3 regions of the Macrococcus brunensis genome follow, and region 2 is predicted to be linked to each of the others. Evidence: riboswitches for the same ligand, from Rfam matches in the RefSeq annotation. Region 2 holds a riboswitch; each other region holds the start of a gene.
The links. Region 2 has a riboswitch for S-adenosylmethionine ahead of MGG13_RS10060 (M20 family metallopeptidase). Riboswitches for the same ligand answer to the same signal wherever they lie in the genome.
Positions count from the first base shown of each region.

Region 1 (4,220 bases), 290 kb from region 2:
GTGAATAGGCGTGTACAATCAGTTAATCAAAACACTTGAAAGTAAAGAAGAACAGATGATTGCCATCAGACGTCATTTACATGAAAATCCAGAATTATCTTTCGAAGAAAAAGAAACGCCGAAATATATTGCGGATTTCTACGAAGGAAAAGATGCTGAAGTCGAGACAAATGTCGGCGCGAATGGGGTTAAAGTGACTATTGACTCTGGTAAACCAGGTAAAACAATTGCGATTCGTGCAGATTTTGATGCATTGCCAATCGAAGAAGAAACCGGTCTGCCTTATGCTTCTAAAAATAAAGGTGTCATGCACGCGTGTGGTCACGACGCGCACACAGCTTATATGCTGATACTTGCAGATACATTGATCGAAATGAAAGATAGCTTCAGCGGTAAGATTGTCGTTATTCATCAGCCAGCTGAAGAAGTTCCGCCAGGTGGGGCACAGACAATGATTAAGGACGGCGTACTTGAGGGCGTTGATAACGTGATCGGTGTCCACGTCATGAGTACGATGGAAACAGGTAAAATGTACTATTATCCTGGGTTTGTGCAGACGGGACGTGCCTTCTTCAAACTGAAGATCAAAGGTAAAGGTGGTCACGGCTCATCTCCGCATATGGCGAATGATGCAATTGTAGCAGGGAGCGCTTTCGTCACTGCTGTGCAGACAGTCGTATCAAGAAGACTCAGCCCGTTTGAAACAGGTGTTGTGACTATTGGTTCATTCGATGGGAAAGGCCCGTTCAATGTGATCAAAGATGCTGTTGAACTTGAAGGAGACGTCCGTGGATTGACTGAAGAGACAAAAGCAACTATCGAAAAAGAAATTAAACGTCTCTCATCAGGGCTTGAAGCCATGTACGGTGTCACATGTGAATTGGAATATAATGATGACTACCCAGCGCTATATAATGATCCAGCATTCACAGAGTATGTGGTCAATGCCATTAAAGATCACTCTGATGTACAAATTGAGCAGACAGAACCACAACCCCCGTCAGAAGACTTTGCATACTATGCTAAAGAACTTCCAAGTACCTTTATTTACTCAGGCGCTGCACCAGAAGACGGGGAAATCTTCCCGCACCATCATCCTAAATTCAACATCAGTGAAAAATCGATGATGGTTGCAGCTAAAGCAGTAGGCACAGCTGTATTAACTTATCTGAACGATGAAAAATAATGAATATCGAGCAAGGAAAGACCATGGTTGTCTTCTTTTTATGCAAATGATTATTGATGATTAATCAAGCTAGTAGTCAAAAGAAAAGTATGGCACAGCTGATAATGATCGTCATTTTCTGGCAGATTATTAAGCTGCAGGCGCCTCGACTGGAAAAGGAAACTGAACTTCACTTATAAAGAGACAGTGTTGGAGCGGAAACCGGTTTGACAACCTCCTGTTTTAATACTATATTGATAACAATCATTTAAATATGTCTTATCCAGAGAGATGGAGGGAACTGGCCCTATGAAGTCTCAGCAGCAGGCTCTGTGAGCACTGTGCTAAATCCATCAAGCAGAAGCTTGGCAGATAAGTGATCTTTTAACGTCATTACTGCTGAAGTAATGACGTTTTTAATTTTTAGAGATAAGAAGGAGAGAGAGCATGCGTTCTAGATTACTGGATTCGATACCCGAAAGTTATTTCGGCAAGACGATGGGCAGAAAGCTCGAAATCGGGACTAACCCCCTCATTAATACAGCAGTCGGTATACCTGACCAGAAAGTGCCGGCGGAAGTGCTGGAAGCAATTCAGTCAGCAGTGCAGGAGCCTGCTAATAATAAATATGGCGTGTTCCGGGGTAAGGAAGTCCTAAAAGAAGCGATTCAGCAATTCTATCTGGAGACTTATGGTGTTGAGCTGGATAAAGACGAGGAAATCTGTATTCTTTATGGGACGAAGAACGGACTGGTCAACCTGCCTCTTTGTGTCATTGAACCGGGAGAAGGTGTATTGCTGCCGAACCCAGGTTATACGGACTATCTTGCAGGTGTGAAGCTTGCACGTGGTACAGTTTATGAGCTGCCACTACTGCCGGCCAATCGTTACTGGCCGAATTTTGATGCACTTGATTCCGCGGTATTAGACAAGACTCGACTCATCTATCTCAATTATCCAAGCAATCCGACAGGAGCGGTCGCGACACGTGCAGGGTTCGATGAGATTATCGAGCGCTTCAGAGGGACGAAGATACAGATTGTGCATGACTTTGCCTATGCAGCGTTCGGATTCGACGCTAAAAATCCAAGTATCCTGCAGTCAGAAGGTGCAAAAGAAGTGGCAGTGGAAATTTATTCACTCTCTAAAGGCTTTAATATGTCAGGGGTGCGGATTGGTTTTGCGGTAGGTAATAAGGATATCGTCGGCGCACTCAATTATTATCAGGACCATACACAAGTCGGGATGTGGGGGGTCGTCCAGGAAGCAGCGGTCAGTGCACTGGCACTGGGAGAACCTTTCCTAGAGACGCAGAACGCCATCTTCAGAAAGCGTAGAGATAAAGTGACAAGCTTCCTGACTGAGGCAGGTATTCCGTTTGAGCCGATGCAGGGCGGTATTTTCCTATGGCTTAAAATCCCGGATGGTTATAACAGCGAAGCATATGTAGATGACCTGCTGAAGAAACAGTCTATATTGACGACACCGGGCTTGCCATTTGGTTCAAATGGTGATCAGTATATTCGGATTTCTCTTGCTATCAGTGATGAGGAGATAGAGGAACTGCTGAATAGACTTGCCGAAACAAAAGCGCTCTATCACTAAAGCCGTTTTAAGTGAATTATTTTATTAAAGTAAGAGTCCTTCTCACTACTTTACACGAACGTATGTTCTCGTATACACTTGATATATAAATGAGGTGGGAGAATGTATGACTATTATCAATGTAGTTCTCGTGATGTACTTTGTGTTGACCTTAAAAGCTTCTTTGCATCGGTCTCGTGTATCGAAAAAGGACTGAATCCGCTGACGACTAAACTCGCTGTTGTCGGAGATACGAAACGTCAAGGTTCTGTTGTACTGGCTGCAACACCGCCTTTAAAAACATTAGGTATAAAAACTGGATCAAGATTATTTGAAATTCCGCATCGTTCAGATATTTATATCATTAACCCCTCTATGCTTAAATATATTCAAGTATCGAGCGAGATTTCAGCGATTGCGCTGCAATATGTAGCGCCCGAAGATTTCCATCAGTATAGTATCGACGAATTCTTTATGGATATCACGGATTCCTATCATCTGTTTGCCCGGTCACCTTATCAGATGGCACGTATACTGCAGCAGGAAATCTACAATCAGACGCAGATTGTCAGCACGATAGGTATCGGCTCAAACCCTCTGCTTGCCAAGCTGTCCATGGACTTAGAAGCAAAACGGACGACAGAAGGTGTCGCTGAATGGCGTTATCACGATGTCCCCCGTAAACTGTGGGATATCGAACCACTGACTGAGATGTGGGGCATTAATAATCGGACGGAGAAGAAGCTGAACAAGAAAGGCATCTTCAGTATCGGTGATCTAGCCCATTATCCAGTTGAATATTTAAAGCGTGACTTCGGTATTATCGGCGTCGATCTGCACTTGCATGCCAATGGAATAGATGAAAGTGTGATTCGCAAACCGCATGTCATCAAAGGCAAATCATACGGTAAGTCACAGATTCTGATGCGTGATTATCAGTTTCATGAACTGAAGACGGTCATCAGTGAACAGATAGATGAGGTGTTTTACCGCGTCAGAGAGAAGAATCTGTATCCGACGACGATTGCCTTTACTGTAGGCTATGCAGATGGTGGGGGAATCCATAAACAGTTCACTAAGAAGGATTATTTCACAGCGACTATGCAGATTGTTAACCTGATCTGGCGGTACTTAGAAGAATATGCAGAGATAAACCGCCTTTTCAGGACAGTAAGTGTTTCTTTCAGCAATCTGCGTGATAGTCGAATCAGACAGATGAGTCTCTTTGAAGCACCGGAAGACATGAAACGGGAGATTGTAGAAGATTATCTTGACCAGCTCCGTCGTAAGTATGGTAAAGACATCGTCATACGAGCGTCGTCCTTAACGAATAGCGGCACTATTAAACTGCGAAAAGGACTCATCGCCGGTCATAAAGGTTAAGTTTCTCATTAATAGAAGATTAATATCTCCTCAAAAAGGTTATGGAAAGAGTAACAATTGAAATGGGAGTGATGATGATGTGGACAAT
Region 1 is NZ_CP092179.1:60,550-64,769, forward strand. Features, by position in the region: gene MGG13_RS00305 (M20 family metallopeptidase) at 11-1,186, shown strand; SAM riboswitch class I at 1,442-1,544, shown strand; gene MGG13_RS00310 (aminotransferase class I/II-fold pyridoxal phosphate-dependent enzyme) at 1,613-2,770, shown strand; gene MGG13_RS00315 (Y-family DNA polymerase) at 2,873-4,132, shown strand; gene MGG13_RS00320 (DUF2188 domain-containing protein) at 4,207-4,220, shown strand, end outside.
Region 1: another riboswitch for S-adenosylmethionine. It lies ahead of MGG13_RS00310 (aminotransferase class I/II-fold pyridoxal phosphate-dependent enzyme); the one in region 2 lies ahead of MGG13_RS10060 (M20 family metallopeptidase).

Region 2 (4,220 bases):
AAATCCTCATTTGTAACTTTCGCGTATGCACCGAAGAATTTCTCATAATCGCCTTCCAACAATTCGTCCATAATCAGCATAGAGGTCGAACCATTCTGTCTGAAGTTCAGATCAATCGCATAGACAGCACCTTTATCATCGACGAGGAGATCAAATCCTGCAATACCACGATAGCCTTCAGCGACGCCGTTCTCCATGATCTCACGGCCAGCCGCAATCACTTGTTCAGGTACATGATGAGCTGTTGTGTTGCCGCGGTACTTGCCATATTCATTCGTATCCTGAATTGAAGCACCGATATACTGAAGCCCTGTTGCATCACTATAGGCGTACTGCACACAATAGTTCTGTTCTGTCTTGATGTAATCTTCAATGATGAAGTCTGAATCTGTTTCTGCTTCCTGAATACGGCTGAGTGCTTTCTCACGATCCTGGTCGTTATAGCAGATCATTACGCCATAACCACCTGCAGTCGGATGGTCATCACCCGGCTTGATGACGTATGGATACTGCCAAGTTTCGAGTGTTTCTTCAAGCTTGCTGACAGGTACCACGTCGCGTTTTGGCAGGAATTTGCCTTTCGTCCAGTCTGACAGCTTCATTTTATTATTAAGCGCTACAAATAAATCTTTATTCACATAGTACGTAGACGGTTTCACGTAGTCCTCATTATGTGTATATTGGAAGAAAATCTTCTCTCCCGCTTCTTCTGCTTCTCTCAACCGCTGATGATAACTATCCGCATCTTTAAACGTACGATAATTGGACGGCAGTTCAATACCTGCTGCTTCCAATAACGTTTTCGTCTTTTCTCCAACCGTTGCTTCATGAAGAATCACCGGTATATCCGCTATCAGTAATTCCCTTGCCGTCAGCATATTGGCCTGATGTTCTTCCGTTGTCAGCCAAGGATTTTTTTCGTATGAAGGACGAGATGTAAATACAACATGATTGCCATAAAGCTGATGCATAGTCAGCGGGCGTTTAGATAAAAAGTTATTCATTCGTTACTCCTTATGTAGTTGCTTGATTTGATTTAAAACTTCAGGTTTAGTAATCAGTTCAACAGCCATTGTCGCCATAATACGTGCACCTTGCAGAAGGGCATGGTCGCCTCCCGGGCTTGCCGCTGCTTCTCTGAATGCCGGTGTATGACCGACAAGAGTTGAAGGTCCCATTTTCAAATGAGGATGAATGGTAGGAATGACATGACTCACATTACCCGTATCAGTCGAACCGAAACCAAAATCATCATGCTCAATAGGTTCATTATGCTTCTTCGCATGGCGTTCAAATAAATCATCCAGACGGTCGTTCACAATGAATTCGTCCACTCCATTCTGAATGCGATTCAGTTTGGCAGTTCCACCGGCCATACGAGCAGCACCGTGCGCAATCTCTTCTACTCTGTCAGTCAAACCATTGAGCTGCTCACGTGTCAATGCCCGTGTATAGAGACGTGCTTTCGTATAGTCCGGGATAATATTTGCACTTGCACCCCCGTCCAGAATAACACCATGGACTTTATCACGCGGTTTGATATGCTGTCTCAGCTGTGCAATACCGTTGAAAAAGCTGATCATCATATCCAGTGCATTAATGCCGTTGAACGCACTTTCAGAGGCATGTGCGCTCTTGCCGAAGAACTCCACCTCAAAGACATCAACTGCTAGTGTCGGTACTGTGCGATATGATTCATGGCCAGGGTGAACCATCAGGGCCACATCACTATCATCAAAGAGACCTTCCTTAACATAACTTGCTTTCGCGCTACCATTGACTCCGCCTTCTTCAGCAGGTGAACCAAACACTTTGATAGTACCGCCTATATCGTCAATCACTGTCTTCAGACTGAGGGCAGCGAGCACACTGCTTGTACCGATAATATTATGTCCACATGCATGCCCGAGTTCAGGGAGTGCATCGTATTCTGCGAGAAAAGCGATAGTAGGACCTGGTTTAGAACTGGCATAAGTCGCAATGAAGCCGGTCGCATGACCTGCGATATCCCGCTCAAGGTGAAACTCGTTATCCTCAAGAAGCTTTGATAACTCCGCTGACGCGAAGAACTCTTCGTTGCCCAGTTCAGGTCTTGCATGTATCGCATGACTCAGCTCAATTATACTTTCTTTATGTTGATTAATATATTCTAAAATGCGGTTTTCATATTGTTCCATAAAAAAGCTCCTTTATTTCCGTACACTTAACAAAAGAGACATTCCAAGATAAGGAATGTCTCTGCAATCTTATCTGTCAGCTATGCTGTAGGACTTAGCACCTTGCCAAACGGTAGGTTGCTGGATGTCATCGGGCCTATCCCTCGATCCTTCTTGATAAGTATGGAATTATTTAATGATTACTATATAGTTTTCTGATTGTTTCGTCAATCATTTAGTTCTCGAGGCAGCCTAATCTGGAATTTTGTACCTGCTATTGAACTATGGACACTGATCTGCCCGTTATGGTTTTCGACAATCTGTTTAGCGACTGCCAGACCTAAACCAGAACCTTCATTATTGGCTGTCGTATTCGTCCCGCGGTAATAGCGATTGAATATATAGGGTATCTCTTCCTGCGGGATGCCTTTGCCATTGTCGCCGATCTCAATGACAATATCATTACCATCAGCAAATGAATTGATCCAGACTTCAATATCATCATTATAGACAAAAGCATTAGAGACGATATTCATCAGTACCCGATTCATGCGTTCTTTATCAAGCTTAACATTCTGATTGAGCTGATTGACGGCATGCAGATTCGGATGATTGAACGAGTCAATAAACTGCTGAATATATTCGCCGACATTGACCGTCTGTTTATTAAATTCAAAATGATCATTCTTCAGCTGGTAAGTCATATTTAAATCTTTTAACAGTGAATCGATATAAAGGGCTTTGTCTTCAATGATTTCAGCAAACTTCTGACGGTCTTCGCAACTGATGTCAAGATCGCTGTTTAAGAGTTTGCTATAGCCATAAATGGAACTGAGCGGCGTCTTAAAGTCATGAGTGATACCTGATACCCATTCATCACGCAGCGTTGCAACACGGTTCTGATAAGTCCGGTCGTTATCCAGCTTCTCTGTCAATTCACGGATGGATTCATCTACAGAGGTGTACATCCGGTACTTTCTGCGCATGCGGTCCCTTCTGTAGATATGCTTATTGTCAGGGACGCGGTAGATGCCTCTGCTCAACTGACTCAGCCAGTCAACAAAATGGATAAGAGGTCGTGCAAAGTTGCGGCTCACATAATAAGCGAGTGCCAGTATCAGCCCGAAAATAAGTGAAGAATAAATAAGATACCAGAGCAGGAAGTTTAAAGCAAAGGCCATATAATCTTTATCCATAAAAATACCGTTCTCTGCTAAAATAATTCTTTTGTCCCGAGCATTCTGATTTTCTGCTACAAATAAATAGTAATCATCATCATGCATCGTTTCCTGCAGCACATACTTATTGAAGTTATCATTATTGAGATCCTTGAACCAGTTCTCTTCGACGTCTTTAGTGTTAAAGCTGCCGTAGAGTTTAATCAGTTTATCTTTTTCCATATTCTGCTTAAAAAGCGACAGATTATGTTCATCCATGTAGCGATGAAGTGCCACGGTCTCTTCTAAATCAAATAATTCAGCGGCTTTAACCAGCGGCTGGCGGTTGATCAGCACCGCCTGGTATTGTTCGGTCAGTGACCATGTCGTGACTCCCTGCAGATAATACCAGCTGAGTGTATGGATTTTTTCATGATTATTGAAGGATTTGATGATATCACCGTGACTATTACGTATGAGAAGCATGCCATCCTGGTCTTTCAGTGCCTGTGAGAGTTCTTGCTGAATCGTAATATTTTTTTCATTGCTGATGTCGATAAGACTCTGTATCGTATCTGTAGACTGCGCCTGCAGTGTTCCGCTTGTCATGTTACTCGATGAACGAACGATAAAAAAAACAATCAATAAAAGAAGAAGTAAATTGATCAACACATAGAATAATGAAAAATAGCCGATAAATTTCCAGGTGAATTTGCGCGCCGTTGTCTTCAATTGTGTTCCACTTTCAAGATGTAACCGACACTTCTGACTGTGAGAAGTCTGACAGGGTCACTCGGTACTTCTTCAATTTTTTCTCGTAGTTTCCTGATATGTACCATCACTGTATTCTCATCGATGAACTGGTTATCCCAGACTGCCTCGTAAATCTCTTCTTTTGTCAGCACTT
Region 2 is NZ_CP092179.1:1,893,873-1,898,092, forward strand. Features, by position in the region: gene ldmS (L-aspartate--L-methionine ligase LdmS) at 1-1,004, opposite strand, end outside; gene MGG13_RS10060 (M20 family metallopeptidase) at 1,008-2,177, opposite strand; SAM riboswitch class I at 2,244-2,340, opposite strand; gene MGG13_RS10065 (sensor histidine kinase) at 2,384-4,045, opposite strand; gene MGG13_RS10070 (response regulator transcription factor) at 4,042-4,220, opposite strand, start outside.

Region 3 (4,220 bases), 500 kb from region 2:
ATTTTGTCCATGATAACGGCTATAATCTGAAACAAATAAAAGAGGGCTTGTTCCCGTCTGACAAAGTACTCTATGCAGGTATTATTGATGGCAGAAATGTCTGGGCGTCTGACATCGAATCAAAGAAGAATTTAATTGAGACCCTGCAGGAATATGTTTCTGACATCGTTATTCAGCCTTCTTCCTCTCTGCTGCATGTACCAGTGACGCTTGAAAAAGAAGAAATTGATGGAGTGGTTCTTGACGGATTAAGCTTTGCAGTCGAGAAACTTGATGAACTCTATGCACTGAAACAATTATTTAATGAGCAGGATGCTACGCTTTATGGACAGTTGAAAGAGCAATACACACGCTTTCAGAATCAGGATTTCAAAAAACTGGAGTACAATTATGATGTGGTAAGGGTCAGCCGTGAGTCATCTTTCGAAACTAGAAGAGTCCTGCAGAAAGACGTCTTGCAGCTACCGGAACTACCTACTACAACCATAGGCTCATTCCCGCAGTCAAAAGAAGTAAGAAAGTATCGTGCAGACTGGAAGAATAAAAGAATATCAGATGAGGAATATCAGTCATTCCTTGAACATGAAATTAAGCGCTGGATAGAAATCCAGGAAGAATTAGGGCTGGATGTACTGGTGCATGGAGAATTTGAACGTAATGATATGGTTGAATTCTTCGGCGAGAAGCTGGAAGGCTTCCTTGTGACACGTTATGGCTGGGTTCAGTCTTATGGTTCAAGAGCAGTTAAGCCGCCCATTATCTATGGCGATATCAAATGGACAGAGCCTCTTACGCTGAAAGAAACAATCTATGCACAGAGTCTGACAGATAAGCCGGTCAAAGGAATGCTGACTGGACCTGTCACTATCCTGAACTGGTCATTTGAGCGGACAGATCTGCCGCGACACGTCGTACAGAATCAAATCGCGCTTGCCATTAATGAAGAAGTATTAGCGCTTGAACAAGCGGGCATCAAAGTCATTCAGGTGGATGAACCTGCACTGCGAGAAGGCCTGCCGCTTAGAAAAGAATATCATGAAGACTATCTGGCAAAAGCGGTCCATGCTTTCAAGCTCGCGACATCATCAGTTGATGACAGAACGCAGATTCATACACATATGTGCTATTCGCAGTTTGGTCAGATCATCCATTCCATCAAAGCACTCGATGCAGATGTCATTTCCATTGAAACTTCCAGAAGTCATGGTGACTTGATTAAAGATTTCGAAGATATTACTTATGGTTTAGGAATAGGACTGGGGGTTTATGATATTCACAGTCCAAGAATTCCGACACAGAAAGAAATAGCGACAGCGATAGAACGTGCACTTCAGCAGATTGATCGCTCATTATTCTGGGTGAACCCTGATTGTGGGCTGAAGACAAGAAACGAAGAAGAAGTGCGTGAAGCGCTGGCTGTATTAGTTCAGACTGTAGAACTGTTCAGGAAAAATCAGCAAGTGAGTGAACGTGCATAATTTAACGCTTCAATATCACCCGTTGAGAAATCCGTATTGAAGGTCAGCATAGCCTGCTGACCTTTCTTTGTCTGTTCAATAATATTGATATTAAGTAAGAAATATTACGTGAGAAAAAATGCATAATTATTCCACGTAATTAAAATAGCAGTTAAGTAGATAATGAACTGTTTTATATAGTTACATCAAAGTGAATATAGATAATTAAACTAAAATTTCTAATTATTCTGTGTATTGAAAGAAATCCAAAAAAATAAAATTTTCTGTTGACTTAAAATTTTTTAGGAGTAAGATAATAATCAATAAATTAAATAAATTTTTAACTCTTATCCAGAGAGGTGGAGGGACAGGCCCTACGAAACCTCGGCAGCAGATTCTTGATGAACACTGTGCCAATTCCTGCAACGAAAGTTGTAAAGATGAGACGAGACTATATGGTATAGATTCCTGTGGACTTGTTCTTGTCCACGGGATTTTTTTGTGGAGTTAAATACAGAAGGAGGGTTTATCATTGGTCATTGTTCGTAAGATTGCCAGTATCATGATCACGATGTGGCTGATTGTTACAGTTACATTTATCATCATGCATTCCATTCCTGGTGATCCATTTTCAAATGACTCTAAAGCATTATCAGAAGAACAGCTGAACCATATGAAGGCGAAGTTTCATCTGGATCAACCGGTTCTGAATCAGTATTTTATTTATCTTAAGAATATCGCCATGTTTGATCTCGGACCTTCTATTCAGTCAGAAAGCCGGGATGTGAATACCATCATTGGTGAAGGGATTGGTGCCTCTGCGCTTCTCGGTATTCAGTCTATTGTCATTGCTCTGATTGGCGGTATCATTCTAGGGACTATCGCAGCGATTTATAAGCATCGTTTCATGGATTTTCTTGCCTTATTCATTGCGATTATTGGTATCTCGGTTCCAAGTTTTATTCTTGCACCTCTGTTGATCAAGTATTTCGGCGTGGAATGGCAGCTTCTGCCGATTGCCAACTTTGACTCATGGTGGCATTCAGTTTTACCGAGTCTTGCACTTGCTGTAGGACCGCTCGCCATTATTACCCGCTACGTTCGGAGCAATATGATTGAGGTGCTGAACTCCAACTATATTCGCACGGCGAAAGCTAAGGGATTACCGATGTCATACATACTCACGCAGCATGTACTGCGGAATACGTTACTCCCTGTGATTACGTTCCTCGGTCCATTATTTGCTTCAGTCGTGACTGGAACGTTTGTCATCGAAAAAGTCTTCTCGATTCCAGGTATTGGTAAATATTTTGTGGAAAGTATCTTCAACCGGGACTATCCAGTCATCATGGGAACAACGATTTTTTATAGTTTTATTTTGCTCCTGACATTGCTCTTAGTGGATGTCTGTTACCGGGTGATTGATCCAAGAATTTCGTTAAGGAGTGGTGAGAAATTTGAATAGTTACGCAGATACTTCGTTCGAGAAATTAACACAAAGAGATGACAGGCAGGAAGATATTTTAAAGCGCGCTTCTACACGGAAACAGCTGCTTCTTTCTTTTTTTAATCATAAGATGGCTATTTTAGGAATAATTGTACTATTTTGTATTATTGTGATGGCTATTATAGGGCCGATGATTTCGGGTTACGAAGGGAGTAAGCAGTCTCTGCTTGAAGCTAACCTTGCTCCCGACAGTAAGTACTGGTTCGGTACAGATGATTTAGGACGAGATGTCTTTACTCGCATCTGGCTGGGTGCTCGTATCTCTTTATCCATCGGGATTATTGCAGCACTCATTGATATCGTCGTCGGCATCGTCGTCGGAGCGATTTCAGGTTATGCAGCAGGTCGAGGTAAATGGGGAGATAGAATCGATGGTTTTCTGATGAGGATTGTAGAGATTCTATACGGTGTACCTTATCTGCTTGTGGTAATTCTGTTACTTGTCTTGATGAAACCAGGTCTAGTTACTATGATTATTGCACTTAGTCTGACAGGCTGGGTCAGCATGGCTCGAATTGTAAGGGGACAGGTGCTGCAGGTTAAACAACAGCAGTTCGTCACTGCAGCTGAACTTCTTGGCACCAGTCATGCCGGTATTCTGCTGAAGCACATCATTCCGAATATTATGGCGGTCATCATCGTCAACCTCACATTCACGATTCCATCTGCTATCTTCGCTGAATCTTTCCTCAGCTTCCTGGGGCTTGGTGTACAGGCACCTGCTGCCAGCTGGGGTACGATGGCGAATGATGCACTCGGTGTTATCTTAAGCGGTGAATGGTGGCGCTTATTATTTCCATCTTTACTGATTGCCCTGACCATGTTTTCTTTCAATGCAATAGGTGACGGTTTGCAGGACACACTTCAAGTTGAAGTAGACTAGGAGGTTCATATGACAGAATTACTAACAGTAAAAAATCTTCAGGTCAGCACGAAGAAGAAAGCTTCTATTGTTAAAGGGGTCTCTTTCAATGTTGAACGTGGAGAAGTATTCGCCATTGTCGGTGAGAGTGGCAGCGGTAAAAGTATCACGACACAGTCTGTCGCAGGCATGCAGGCAGGGAATCTTAATCTGAATGCAGAGCAGATTCAGTTCAACGACCAGGATCTGCAGAAGGCAAAGAATAAAGATTGGCTGAATATCAGAGGGCATCAGCTGGGTATGATTTTTCAGGATCCGATGACGTCACTGAATCCGACACTTACGATAGGTAAGCAGCTGATGGAAATATTCATCATCAAAAAGAAATACTCCA
Region 3 is NZ_CP092179.1:276,900-281,119, forward strand. Features, by position in the region: gene metE (5-methyltetrahydropteroyltriglutamate--homocysteine S-methyltransferase) at 1-1,478, shown strand, start outside; SAM riboswitch class I at 1,802-1,904, shown strand; gene MGG13_RS01480 (ABC transporter permease) at 1,990-2,922, shown strand; gene MGG13_RS01485 (ABC transporter permease) at 2,978-3,847, shown strand; gene MGG13_RS01490 (ABC transporter ATP-binding protein) at 3,857-4,220, shown strand, end outside.
Region 3: another riboswitch for S-adenosylmethionine. It lies ahead of MGG13_RS01480 (ABC transporter permease); the one in region 2 lies ahead of MGG13_RS10060 (M20 family metallopeptidase).